Regions from separate parts of the Spongiibacter sp. IMCC21906 genome, predicted to be linked through region 1. Evidence: predicted binding sites of a transcription regulator. Region 1 holds the regulator's gene; the other holds the start of a gene.
The links. The regulator sigma-54, encoded in region 1, starts transcription at its own class of promoters, with help from an activator protein. The targets are predictions, from matches to a motif close to TGGCACANNNNTTGCNNT.
Positions count from the first base shown of each region.

Region 1 (7,198 bases):
AAAACCGAAGTGACTACTCCGAGGGGCTGATCGCTTTGATATTTACCGCGTGCAGGGCTCCGTCACGAATCCAGTCGTTGATAGCGGCATAAACCATCTGCTGACGTTTAACAGGACGCACGCCATCAAAGGCGCTGCTGATCACCTGGAGATCATAATGACTACCTTCTCCTTGCACAGTAATGTCGCTGTCGGGGAAGTGTTCTGAAAGGCGATTTTTGATATCTTCAATCATCTGCTTAGCAATTCCAGCGTATCCAATTTAGGCGCAGAATTGTACGCAATTCCGGGGGGGATAGCGAGAAGGTCGCCACGACGGACGACCTTCTCAAAAGCGAAGCAGCGCGAGGTTATTTAGCCACCTTCTCTTCCATCGCCTCTTGCGGAACCACGCTCCAATTATCAATCACCTTATCGATATCGCCTTTATAGCTACGCGCATCTGCAGCAAATTGATTTTGATAAAGCTCACCCACATTCAGACCTTCAATAATCACGTTGCGTACCTTCCAGGTACCGTCGCGGTCTTTTCTCATGGTGTAGTAGACCTGATAAGGCTCAGGGCGATCACCATAGATTTTCTGGGTAACGCCAACGCTACCAGACAAATCGGCATCATCGTCCAAAGGTAAGACTTCAATACGGTTACCGTTAAAGGTCAACAAGCCTTTAGAGTAGGTGTTAATTAAGCCGCTTTTAAAGGTTTCGGTAAAACGGATAACCTGACTGCGAAACTTGGCGCGCTCTTCATCACTGCTTAAGCTTTTGTAGTAACTACCGCTACCGTACTTCCCCATAACACCCCGGGCAAAGCTTTGGAAATCTACGACACGATCCAACAGCGCTTCTACCTCGCGATTAAAGCGATCAGGGTCTTCATCGGCGTAGCCACGAGCCTCCTCAATGACACTCATTAATTCCTGAGTCGTGGAAGCCACTACCTCATAAGGGCCCTTTTCTGCCGCAGCCGCAGCACCGGCAAACCCGAAAGCAACCAAAAGAGCTAAAAAATATTTTTTCACTATAACATCCTCATTGCGACATTTAGCACCGAGCTACCCCACGCTAAGCGTTGGTTCACAGCGCTTATTCTTCCTTTATGACACCATTCTACGTTAGTCATTGCTATGTAGAGGGTCAGCAAAACCTGTTATTTTTTCACATTGGAAATTATCATAACGTCGGTTTTCTGGAGCTCAGCTCCCAGAACAGCCTGCATCAGTGATTATCATTTTGGTACAGCGTAACTTAGCCAAAGCTTAACCGAGGGTTTAACCATCAAAGAAACAACAACTACAGCCGACGGTTATACTGCGTCAGCTCAACGGGTGATTGCAATGGAAGGCGCCGCAGTGGCCGCCCTCTCTGAGCGAATCGACGACAGCTTTAACCAAGCCTGCGAACTTCTGCTGAACTGCTCTGGCAAAGTGGTGGTAACAGGCATGGGAAAATCCGGTCATATCGGTAATAAAATTGCCGCCACACTAGCCAGCACCGGCACCCCGGCATTTTTCGTTCATCCCGGCGAAGCCAGCCATGGCGACATGGGAATGATTACTGCTGGCGATGTGGTTATCGCCCTGTCCAACTCGGGAACTACCGCAGAAATTGTCACGATATTACCGTTGTTAAAATTGCTCGCGGCTCCCCTCATCGCCATGACAGGTAACCCCGCTTCTGATTTAGCGCAAAGCGCCGACGTGCATCTAAACGTCAGCGTCAACGAAGAAGCCTGCCCCTTGAACCTAGCGCCTACTTCTAGCACCACCGTGAGTCTGGTAATGGGCGATGCCCTAGCAATCGCATTATTAGAAGCACGGGGGTTTACCGCCGACGATTTCGCCTTATCTCACCCCGGCGGCGCACTGGGACGGCGATTGCTGCTAAAAATAGACAGCATTATGCACACCGGTAACGAGATACCCATCGTCACCTTGGGCACCACGGTGAGTGGTGCGCTGTTAGAAATGAGCAGCAAAGCTCTAGGCATGACCACGGTGGTAGATGAGCACGGCGTATTGCAGGGAATTTTCACCGACGGCGATTTAAGACGTACACTAGACAGCACCGCTGACATCCGTAACGCGCCCATTGAACAAGTCATGACCAAAGCCGGTCTCACTGTTCGTCCGGGTACGATGGCGGCAGAAGCTTTACGCATTATGGAAGACCACAAAATCACTGTCTTGATAGCGATAGACGAGCAGCGCCGCCCCGTGGGCGTCATCCATACCCACGACCTATTCAAGGCCGGTGTTGCTTAATACGGAAAAACCTATGCAATCCATTATTGAAAAAGCGCGGCAGATAAAGCTTCTCGCCATGGACGTTGACGGGGTACTGACCAACGGCAGCCTCTATTTTGGTAATAGCGGCGAAGAAATGAAGGCCTTCAGCATATTAGACGGTCTTGGCATTAAACTGTTGAGAGATGCGGGAATACGCCCTGCCATCATTACTGGTCGCAGCTCAACATTGCTAGAAAGGCGCGCCGCCGAATTGAAAATCGACCTGATCTATCAAGGCCGAGAAGACAAGCTGGTTGCTCTTGAAGAATTGCGCGCCGACTTGGGGCTAGAAATGGCAGAAATCGCCTATGTGGGCGATGACCTTCCCGACCTATCGGCCATCATAAAAGCTGGCCTAGGCATCACCGTGGCCAACGGTCATAGCTTTGTCGCCCGGCATGCCGACTGGCAAACCGATGCGGCTGGCGGCAGCGGTGCCGTGCGGGAAATTTGCGAGCTCATTCTCAAAGCCCAGGGTAAGCTCAATCAAGCCTGGGAGCAGTTTCTCTAATGGCGAAAGCCCTACGTATAAACGTGGCTGCCCTGTCGGTGCTGTCTGCGCTAGCCGCATTGGCAGGGACCTATCTATACCTCACCCAGTTCAGTGAGAGCGGCAAATTAAGTATAGTGGAGCACTTCGATCCCGCCCCCGACGTCGAATCGTATCTTGAGGGCATAGAAGGGATAAAATACCGGGCCGATGGCGCCGTAGCCTATCGCTGGCAGGCCAAATCGGCAGAGCGATATATTTCAGACGGCGCAGTCACATTGCAAGAACCCTTTTATTTAGGGAATATCGCCGAGCAACGCCCCTGGACAGCCACGGCGGAACAAGGCCACCTTAGCAGCACGGGTCAGCTTTTGAGCTTGGACAGAAATGTCTTAGTCCAAGAGTTGATTCGACAAGCGGAAATTAAAACTGACGTGCTAAAAATAGATTTGGAAAGCAGTGAAGTGAGCACCGACCAGCCCCTGACCCTGATTTTACCCAACGGTGAAACCAAGGCCACCGGCATGCATGCCTCCCTTAAAGAAGAACGTGTGGAGCTGATGAGCAACGTTCGGGGGCATTATGATCCCCGCTAAAACCAAAACATTCACAGACATGCTGAGCCACATTCAAAGAGGGCTCATCACCGCGATCCTCCTCAGTATTGCTGGCACAGCTTACTGCCTCCCAGATGACCGCAACCAGGCCATTAACCTCAGTTCAGACCGGGCCACCTACGAGAACAATCAAGGCATTTACAGCGGCAACGTAAAAATGTCTCAGGGCTCACTCAAAATCGAGGCTGACAAACTAGTAATAGTGGAATCTAATCGCAAAGTAGAAAAAGTCATCGCCCACGGCCGCCCCGCTAAATTTGAACAACAACCCCGAGAGGGCGAAGGGGTTGTCATTGCCAGCGCCAACACCGTCGAATACAAGCTTAATGATGAAGAAATTTTGTTGCAAAAAAACGCCAGCATCACCCATCAAGGCTCAAAAATCAGCGGGGATCGCGTCGTCTATAGCGGCAAAAAACAAACCGTCGTTGCCGATGGCGGCAGCGCGGCAGAAAATGGCCGGGTCAAGATGACACTGCAACCACAAAACCCCGACGACAACGCTAACGCCGCAAGCAAAACCGGCACAACCAAGAAAAACGAGACTTCGGCCAAAACAAACAAGCCAAGCACCCCGCCCTCTAACAGTAACAAAGCGACCCCCTAATGCCGGTATTAAAAGCAAGCAACCTCGCCAAAGCCTACAAGGGTCGCCAAATTATTCGCGATGTCTCATTGAGTATTCGCAGCGGTGAAATCGTTGGGCTGCTAGGCCCCAATGGCGCGGGAAAAACCACCTGCTTTTATATGATTGTCGGCATCGTTAACGCCGACCAGGGCCACATTACTCTCGATGATAAAAATCTCACAGCAATGTCAGTACATGGTCGAGCAAAACACGGCCTGGGCTACCTACCGCAAGAAGCCTCAATATTTCGCAAGCTTAGCGTGGCCGATAACATTTTGGCCATTCTTGAAACCCGCAAAGACCTAAACCGCAAACAGCGAAAAGAAAAATTAGAAGCCTTGCTACAAGAGTTTCACATTACCCATATCCGCGACTCAAAAGGGATGACCCTGTCTGGGGGCGAACGCCGCCGAGTGGAAATTGCCAGAGCCCTGGCCACCGACCCCAGCTTTATTCTGCTTGATGAGCCCTTTGCCGGGGTAGACCCTATTTCGGTGAATGATATTCAACAAATCATCCGCCATCTGCAGGCACGAGGTATCGGCGTATTGATTACCGACCACAATGTTCGGGAAACCCTACAAATTTGTGAAAAAGCCTATATTGTTGGTGAAGGCCGTATCGTCGCCGAAGGCGATGCTAACACGGTGCTAAACAGCGAGATCGTGCGGGAAATTTACCTAGGTGACAAATTTACACTTTAAGCGCCATTAAAATTTTGATTCGGCACAGGTATTGCAGGCTCGAATAGAGGCGACTACACTCAAGGTACGCAAATACAGAATCATTTCCTGAATTGCGAGGGTATACCACCCGTTGGTAGAGTAGAAAATACTCGCGTTACCTTTTCATGTTGTAGAAGCCACTGCCTATGAAACAATCGCTCCAGCTCAAGGTTGGCCAGCAGCTGACCATGACACCACAGCTGCAACAAGCGATCCGTTTACTTCAGCTTTCTACCCTCGATTTGCAGCAAGAAATCCAATCTGCACTGGACTCGAACCCCTTACTGGAAATCAGTGAGGACGAAGGAGTAGACACCGAATCTCAGCAACAAAACACACCCTCTAAGCCAGAAACTGATTCGGCCGAAAAAACCAACACAGAAGCAAAAGAACCTACAGCCACAGCAGATAACGATGCCGACGACAGCTGGGCCGAGCGCAGTGACATTCCCGAAGACCTCCCAGTCGACAGCCAGTGGGATGACGTTTATCAAAGCAGCGGCAGTGGTAGCAGTACTCCCAGCGCCATAGACGACAGCGATTACAACAACGACTACCGCCACGGCAGCTCAGACTCTCTGCAAGACCACCTGCGGTGGCAGCTCAATGTCAGTCGCTTGTCCGAAGTCGACCGCCTTATTGCCGACGCCCTGATTGATGCCATTGATGAAAAGGGTCGCTTGACCCTATCTATAGAAGACTTAGTTGAAAGCTTTAACAACGAAGAAGCCGAAATTGAAGAAGTACGAGCCGTGCTTCATCTCATTCAAAATTTTGATCCACCTGGCGTTGGCGGCCAAGACCTACAAGAATGCCTGCTCATTCAGTTAAGGCAGCTCCACCACGACACCCCGTGGCGCGAAGAAGCCATGCTGATAGTCGGCCAATACATGGCCCAACTTGGCAATCGAGACTACAATCAAATCATGCGCCGCTGCCGCATTAAAGAAGAGCAGCTAAAAGACATTCTCAAGCTTATCCAAAGCCTCAACCCCACCCCCGGCGACGCCGTGGGTGCCAGCGAAACCGAATACGTCGTGCCTGACGTTTTTGTCAGTAAAAAAGAAGGCCGCTGGCTAGTTGAGCTCAACCCTGATATTGCCCCCAAGATTCAAATCAACGCCCAGTACGCCTCTATGGCCCGGCAGAGCAGTAACAGCAGCGATAACAACTATATTCGTGATAATTTGCAGGAAGCACGCTGGTTTATCAAAAGCCTGCAGAGTCGCAATGAAACATTGATGAAAGTGGCCAGCAAGATTGTTGAATATCAGCGTGGCTTTCTAGAGTATGGTGAAGAGGCCATGAAGCCATTGGTACTTCATGATATTGCCGAGGCAGTGGGTATGCATGAGTCAACGATCTCTCGCGTCACTACCCAAAAATACATGCATACGCCTAGAGGCATTTACGAACTGAAATTTTTCTTCTCCAGCCATGTCTCCACTGATACCGGCGGAGAATGCTCCTCGACAGCGATCCGAGCATTGATTAAAAAGCTAATCGCCGCGGAAAACCCCCGCAAACCACTCAGCGATAGCAAAATCACCGAGCTGTTAGGAGAACAAGGCATACAGGTGGCACGCCGAACCATTGCAAAATACCGAGAATCGCTAGTCATCCCCCCCTCCAACGAGCGGAAACGACTAGTTTAGTGGCCGTGATCTTACATCACGACCGTCACTTACGCGCCGGGAGGCGCTGGTTACTTACAGCGATGAAGGAGCAACAATATGCAAATAACTGTTAGTGGTCATCACGTAGACGTCACTCCAGCTCTCCGCGACTATGTCAATAACAAGCTCTCAAAACTTCAGAGGCATTTTGACAACATAACCAATAGCGACGTCACACTCTCTGTAGAAAAACTGATTCAAAAAGCCGAAGCCACGGTACACGTTGCCGGCGCGGATCTTTTTGCCACCAGTGAATCACAAGACATGTATGCCGCGATCGATAGCCTCACCGACAAACTGGACCGGCAACTCATAAAACACAAGGAAAAGAACCTGGTCCGTTAGGACTGGCAACCCTCCTCTTATTTAGCGAATATCATGAACTTCGATTCTATACTCAGCCAAGGACGTACCCATTGTGGTACGTCCGTTAACAGCAAAAAACGCCTTCTTGAGCAAGTGGCTCAATTTATTAGCGAAGACGACTCGAATTATGATCAAGGTGAGTTATTTAATGACTTGCTCGCCCGTGAGCGCTTGGGCAGCACCGGCATAGGTCATGGCGTTGCCATCCCCCACTGCCGCAGCAGCCGCTGCCAACGCATTACCGGCATACTGTTAAAACTCGACAAAGCTATTGAGTTTGAATCTATTGACGACCAGCCGGTAGATTTAGTGTTTGCCCTGATCGTCCCCGCCGAGGCCCACGACGAGCACGTGAAAGTGCTGGGGTCTCTCGCAGCCGCCTTTAACGAAGAAAGCTTCAGAAGCCGA
Region 1 covers NZ_CP011477.1:1,267,583-1,274,780, reverse strand. The annotation lists gene IMCC21906_RS05830 (BolA family protein) at 14-235, opposite strand; gene IMCC21906_RS05825 (phospholipid-binding protein MlaC) at 351-1,022, opposite strand; gene IMCC21906_RS05820 (KpsF/GutQ family sugar-phosphate isomerase) at 1,338-2,264, shown strand; gene IMCC21906_RS05815 (HAD family hydrolase) at 2,278-2,799, shown strand; gene lptC (LPS export ABC transporter periplasmic protein LptC) at 2,799-3,374, shown strand; gene lptA (lipopolysaccharide transport periplasmic protein LptA) at 3,361-4,002, shown strand; gene lptB (LPS export ABC transporter ATP-binding protein) at 4,002-4,727, shown strand; gene IMCC21906_RS05795 (RNA polymerase factor sigma-54) at 4,895-6,403, shown strand; gene hpf (ribosome hibernation-promoting factor, HPF/YfiA family) at 6,482-6,769, shown strand; gene IMCC21906_RS05785 (PTS sugar transporter subunit IIA) at 6,803-7,198, shown strand, end outside.

Region 2 (7,198 bases), 890 kb from region 1:
CGGCCGGGGCGGGCAAGAAGGAAAAATGCCTGTCTTTGACCAGAGATCGTCTCGCTTACCCACCGTCGAGCAGGCGCTTAACATTAGCAACAACGCCAACACTGGCAATATTAAAATGCGTCTTACCATCATCGTTATTTCCTGACTGTCTGGTGACGAATTCCCATACTCACAAAGCATAGGTCTCTTTCAAATAACGAATAATATCCTGAGACTCAAACATGCCAATACCCGTGTTGGAATCAATCAGATAAGGCACTTGCGAGCGGCCCGTTAAGTCTCGTAAACGGATGCGATTAACGCTGGTAATCGGCGCATCTGAAAACCACTGATTTCGCACACTCGGCGGCCCCATTTCCTGCCAGCGCGATTTGGCAAAGTTGCGTAAAATATAAGGAATTTCCAACTCACATAGCAGTTCACGAACAGGGCGAGAGTAGGGGCTGGATTCAAAGCTAAACAGCTCCAGTGGTTGTGCCGGCAACTGGGAAGGCTTGGCCTTATACCCGCCCTTACCAATACTGCTTCGCAATAACGTCGCCGCCACAGAACCCGATAATTGCAAACCGCGTTTTACCCCCCGTGGGGCCCGGCGACGCCCCCTCGCGGAGTAGTGCTGATAGAGATGATCAATAATCTCAGCGGATTCCAGAATTTCATCGCCAGTATTCGGATCAATCAAAAACGGAAACTGGCTGATGCCACTCAATGCGGTCGCTTCTGGCCGATAGCGGCTTCCGCCCCGTGGGCAGGGATAAATCATGGCGTCCAAATCCAGTTCGCTCAGCACTTCACGCACTAATCGACAATAGGGGCTGCCCTCATATTCATACAGGACCAGCAGTTGTTCTGGGCGCGGGGCAGCACCTGCATGAAATGCCGCCGTTCCCCGCCAAGCGGCAACACTGCTCGCCAATAAGGAATTACTTAAGTCAATTAAGGCCATAAAAACCCCGACGCTCTGTGTGTTGTATAAGATACGCGCTCAATGTGCCTGTTTGGCACTCAACCGCCGCTGCCAATTGCCAGAATGCGCTTGTTGGCAGGCTTCTTCACTATCAAAATGAATCGTTCTTTTAGCATGACGCATCACAATACCCACCGATGCTAAGTGCTGCTTTATGACGCTACGTAAATAGTCGTCTTGTTGACCCCGAATGGCGGCCGATAATGCTGCCTCGGTGTCAAACACAGCTGTTACAACAAGAGACTGGGGGAAACGGCTATAGTTTAGCTGATGTGTTAACCAGCTAAAGCCTGGCACCTCTTCTAAGGCAATATTGCAGGCATCGCTTAGTGCTTCACGGATAGCCTTGTCATATTTTTTGTCCGTTTTTTTCATACACTCAACAATCTGTTTTAAAAAGTAAAACAGAAAGCGCATTTTTACGGCGCTTTCCTGCAAACTTGGCAGTCCCTGAACGGGATGCTATTCCCCCTCAAGCTTGCGATATAGTGACCGGGCGCTAATCCCCGCGATATCCGCTGCCATCTGTTTATCGCCATGACAATGTTGCAAAAGACGATGTAAATAGCGGCGTTGTTGGGTTTTTAAATCTGTCCACGTAGAAAGCTCATCACCTTCATTTTTAGCAATATCACCAAGGGAGGCATGGTTTTTCAAACTGCGTTCCAGTACGGACAAATCCAAGATATTAGATCGCGCAAAGATCATTCCCCGCTCCAGAACATTTCGCAGCTCGCGAATATTGCCCGGAAAGTGCTCTGACTCCAGGCGCATGACCGCTTCTTTCGTCAGCCGGTAGCTTGCTTTGCCTGCTAGTTTGTCGAGCAGCGATTGACTGAGCAGCGCCATATCACCCGACCGATCGCGCAAGGGCGGCAACACGATAGGAAACGCATTAATACGGTAGTACAGATCTTCGCGAAACTCTCCCCGGGCAATCATTGCCGGTAAGTCTTTATTGGTCGCGCTGACCAGCCGAAAGTCTGCCCGTTTTAGCTGGGTGCTTCCCACCGCGCGATAGGTGCCGGTCTCCAAAAGGCGGAGCAGTTTTACCTGCATACCCATGGGAACGTCGCCAATTTCATCCAAAAATAAGGTGCCACCCCCGGCCGCCTCCAGCAGTCCGGGTTTGTTTTGGCTGGCCCCAGTGAAGGCCCCTTTTACATGGCCAAATAATTCACTTTCAAACAAGGTTTCGGTCAGCCCTGCACACTCCACGGTAATCATGCTTTGATTGGCGTTTGGGCTGGCATCGTGAATAGCCTTGGCGGCCAATTCTTTACCCGTGCCAGATTCACCTAACAGTAGCACCGAGGTTTTTCGTGGTGCCACTAACTGAATCAACTCCAGCATGTCATTGAACGCTGGGCTGCGACCCACCATTTGCTCGCCATTAGTTTCTGCGCTGGCAATCGTGACCGGCTTAAGGATTTCTATAAAATAACTGGGTTGGCCACTGCGGTTTTTTAACGGCAGCATTTCTACATCAATGTGCTCCCGCCCCCTTGGGGTATTGTGAATATGCAGCACCCGCTCTTTGGCTTTTGACTCCCGGCAGGCTTGGAGCGGGCAGCTTTCACCCGCCTGATCACAGGGACGATCATAACCATGAGAAACCTGATAACAGTTTTGGCCTTCGCTCAACTCACCAAAACTGTCTAAGTACTTTTGGTTCCAAGCCAGAATCTCATATTCGTCCGATAGCAAGATGGCGGGATAGGCCACACTCTCCAATAATGAACTTACATCTAAGTCTGGGACAATTTGTCGCATCGCGTTTTGCCATATTTGTCATTTACTCTGTCGATTATGGCAACACCTCAAGGGGAATTGATAGCCCCACAATTGACACAAGTTCTAGACATTGAAATAACTATTTATATTTCAATGTCTTATAGTTTTTTACCTTAAAAAATACCGCTGGCATAAAGTTTGCACTTAACACCCAGCTCATGCGTGACGAACCTGGCAAGACCGGTTCAGCCAATCCGTCACAGGCCGCACAATGCATTGTGCTAATCGTGCTTTATAGGACGAACGCTATGGACCTCGACCCCTTTGTACTGGCACGGATTCAGTTTGCCGCCAATATCAGCTTTCATATTTTGTTTCCGGCCATTTCCATTGGCCTTGCCTGGCTGTTGCTGTTCTTTCGTTTGCGCTACAGCCAAACCGGTGACAAAGCCTGGGAGTTCGCCTATTTCTTCTGGGTAAAAATCTTTGCCCTCACCTTCGCGATGGGTGTGGTATCTGGCATCACCATGAGCTTTCAGTTTGGCACCAATTGGCCGGGGTTTATGGAAAAAGCCGGTAATGTCGCTGGACCACTGCTGGGCTACGAGGTACTGACCGCCTTTTTTCTAGAAGCTTCCTTTCTCGGCATTATGCTGTTTGGCAAAAACCGAGTATCCAACCGCCTACACTTAACCAGCACCTTTTTGGTGGCTTTTGGCACCACCTTATCTGCCTTCTGGATTCTGAGTTTAAATTCCTGGATGCACACGCCTACAGGTTACCGCTTGGAGAACGGCGTGGTAATGGTAGAAAGCTGGATAGACGTGATCTTTAATCCTTCGTTTCCCTATCGATTTTTTCACATGCTGACCGCTTCTTTACTCACCAGTGCGTTTTTAATTGCCGGGGTGAGTGCATGGCGAACGCTGAAAAATGTCGACGGCCCTGCTACCTGGAAAGTCTTAAAAACCGGGGTGATTTTGGCCGCAATATTGGCGCCGCTGCAGATCTTTATTGGTGATCTTCACGGCCTCAATACGCTAAAGCACCAACCCGCAAAAGTAGCGGCAATGGAGGCGATCTGGGATACCCAAGAAAGCGCCCCTTTTACGGTATTTGCGCTCCCCGATGAACAAAGCCGCAGCAACAAATATGCCCTTGAAGTGCCCTACGCGGCCAGCCTGATCCTAACCCACAACGTTAACGGTGAGGTCAAAGGTTTGAACGACTTTAAAGATCAGCATCCCCCTGTCGCCATGGTGTTCTGGTCCTTTAGAGTAATGCTTGCTATGGGTGGGCTCATGCTGCTTGTTTCCTGGTGGGGCATAATTGAAATCCGAAGTAAGCGCTCACCAAGGCGTGTGTTTCTTACCACACTATCAGCCATGACCTTCTCTGGCTGGATCGCGGTTCTGGCAGGCTGGTATGTCACTGAAATCGGTCGCCAACCCTGGATCGTCAACGGTGTACTGGCAGTAAAGGACGTAGTTGCTGATCACAGTGGCGCTACCGTTGCGGGCTCTTTAACCGGCTATATTCTGCTGTACCTGTTCTTGCTGGCATCCTATATCGGCGCCTTGCGTCATCTGTCTAAAAAGCCTGCAGCCTCTTTAATTATGGGGCCGGCCAATCGTAAACAAGACCCTGCCAACCACGTCTCTGGAGAGGCCTGACATGGAATATTATCTACCTATTATCTACGTTGGCATTATGGGACTTGCCCTGCTGATTTACGTCATTCTGGATGGCTTTGACCTGGGCGTGGGCATGTTGCTGCCATGGGCGAATGCCTCAGAAAAAGACACCATGATTGCCTCTATTGGCCCTTTTTGGGACGCCAACGAAACCTGGATTGTGTTGGGTGTCGGCGTTTTGCTCATTGCCTTTCCCATGGCCCACGGCATTATTCTCAGCAAGTTATATATCCCGGTCACGATTATGCTGATGGGGCTGATACTGCGAGGCGTGGCGTTTGATTTAAGAGTGAAAGCGGGGGATCAACATAAAGCCCTCTGGAACAAAGCCTTTTTTATAGGCTCGCTCACCGCATCGGTAGCCCAAGGTTGGATGCTGGGCGCATTTGTCAGCGGCCTGCAAGGTGATGCACTCAGTTTGTTGTTCTCGGCCTTGATTGCCCTGACACTACCTGCGCTGTACTTAATACTGGCCTGCGGCTGGCTGATGATGAAAACCGAGGGCGCCCTGCTCACAAAAAGTATTCACTGGGCCAGAAGTGCTATTTGGCCGATGGGGCTGGGCTTATTGCTGGTCTCCATCGCCACCCCCATTGTTAGCAGCCACATCGCTGGCAAGTGGTTTAGTCTTCCTAACGCTATATTACTGGCGCCAATTCCGATTCTCACCGCGCTTTGTTACGGCGGTATCTTGCTGCTGTTAAAAAACGATAACTGGATTTACCGGGGCCGAGGCTGGCTGATGTTTGCCGCCACCGTCACCATTTGTCTCACAGCCACTCTCGGTTTAGCCTACAGTTTATTTCCCGATATTCTTTTAGGGCAGATGAGCATTTGGGAGGCCGCTGCATCCGTTAAGTCGCTGAGCTTCACGTTGGTCGGGGTGCTTATCACGGTACCGATGATTTTGATTTATACCTTCTTTGTGTATCGGATCTTTCACGGTAAAGCCACCGAGTTGTCTTACGAATAAGCGACGCCGCACTGACAGCCGCTGGCGGTGTATACTGCTCCCTGCCAAGGTAATTTTGATAGCGATCGCATGACTACAGACTGGGACAAAAAACGCAAAGGCCTTATTTCACGACTCCGTCGAGTAGAGGGCCAGCTTCGCGGCATTCAAAAAATGATGGAAGAAGAGCAGGATTGTGAGCGCGTCGCCCAGCAACTTTCCGCCGCCCGCAAAGCATTGGATAAAACCTTCTTTGAAACCATGGCCTGCGCCATGCAGCAAGAGCTCGCCAAAGCCGACGGCGAAGACCCCGCAATGCAATCCTCGGCAAAACGGGATGAGCAAATTCAACATATTACTGCCCTACTCACCAAATATGGTTAGGGCAGCGCTTCACGCTTACAATTGATAGCTGATCTGACTATATACGTAGCTGGTGTCGCCAGTATCTGGCGCATTGGGCGCATCCTCAAGAAACTCTCCTTTTAATAAATACGCGCCCCCTAGCTCAAGCTGCAACTGGGCTGACAGAGCCCACTGCCAGCGGACTTCTAATTGATTTCCGGCAAAGCGGCCACTATCCCCAGCAGTATCCCGCAAACCAGACCGAGCCTGAGCCGCCTTGGCCGAGTCCAACCAAATCGCGCGATAAGCGAGATAGGCCGCGCTATTACTGCTGGGTTTGAAATCCCACTTCACCCCCGGCGACAGGATATTAGCCCGGGCAAAAGCACCATAAATTGCAGTGGGGCCAAAATCAAAACGGGTCACGCCAAACAGGGCGTTAAATTGATTGGATTCGTCATCGTTAGGATCATCATCACCGCTGGCATAATCCGCCATCAACTCAATCCGCGACGACAGCGGATCATCAAATTGATAACCAACGGCAGCGTGCAGCATAGCCGCACTCACATCCAAATTGCCGGTTTCACCAAACTGGTAGGCTGCCTCCACTTCGTAATGCCATTGCAAGGGAATAGCGGGTTTTAGGTTTCTAAACCCCACGGTGCTGATTTCAGCGCCATTATCGTCTTCATCCAGACCGTAGTAATACAGCTCTAGATCCGTTATCTCACTGCGGCTGACATGCAGCCCCCAAAAACGGTCGTCGCCCTGCTTGTCGAGTTTGATTTGATTGTCGTCTAAATCTTCCCGTTCGGCTGGACGGGGCTCAACAGGCTTTAAATAAAATGCCTGCCACTGCCACTGCTCCTGTTGGTAACTACCGTAAACCCCGTCGAAGGCATTGATGGTGTTACGAAACCGTTGCCGAGCCATTAACCGACGGCTGCCAATATCAAAATTTAAGCGGCCGACCTTGGCAACAAACGCCTCTTGTCGCCAACCAAGCCACGCCTGCAAAGGTTCAAGGGTGTTGACGTCATCTGTGCCCAACGGCGTGCCATTATCATCCAGCCAGGAGCGGGCATCCTGTATTTCCAGCTCGCCAAATACATGTTCACCGTTGGCTTTGACGCTGGCCAGCAGCTGTGACACCAAAATCTGGTCGCCGCCGCGGGTATTGGCACGATACGCATTATCCAAGGTTTCATAACGCAGCTTATAACTGCCATCAATACGCCAAACCGGATTGGTCTCGGCCATGATAAGCGAAGAAAACATCAACAATAGCGGTAAAAAAAACAGGGCCCGTGCCACAGCCATAAAAAATACTCCGTAAATGTATATCCTGATTTTTTGCGCATTTCAGCAGGTTATCCAATGCTCTGCATAACAGAAAAAGGCTTGCGCAACAGGGTTATGTCATGAATTATGTCTACGCAGACGTGACCTAAGCGGCGAGGAATCTACGATTAACAGTCTAAAAAAACTGCCGGTGATTTTACT
Region 2 covers NZ_CP011477.1:379,616-386,813, forward strand. The annotation lists gene IMCC21906_RS01715 (DUF1499 domain-containing protein) at 1-132, opposite strand, end outside; gene IMCC21906_RS01720 (glutathione S-transferase N-terminal domain-containing protein) at 170-946, opposite strand; gene IMCC21906_RS01725 (hypothetical protein) at 986-1,384, opposite strand; gene IMCC21906_RS01730 (sigma-54-dependent Fis family transcriptional regulator) at 1,430-2,740, opposite strand; gene IMCC21906_RS01735 (cytochrome ubiquinol oxidase subunit I) at 3,010-4,374, shown strand; gene IMCC21906_RS01740 (cytochrome d ubiquinol oxidase subunit II) at 4,376-5,368, shown strand; gene IMCC21906_RS01745 (metal-sensitive transcriptional regulator) at 5,438-5,731, shown strand; gene IMCC21906_RS01750 (alginate export family protein) at 5,747-7,015, opposite strand; gene modA (molybdate ABC transporter substrate-binding protein) at 7,188-7,198, shown strand, end outside.
Region 2: the regulator sigma-54 is predicted to act here: its motif matches at 2,889-2,906, upstream of IMCC21906_RS01735 (cytochrome ubiquinol oxidase subunit I).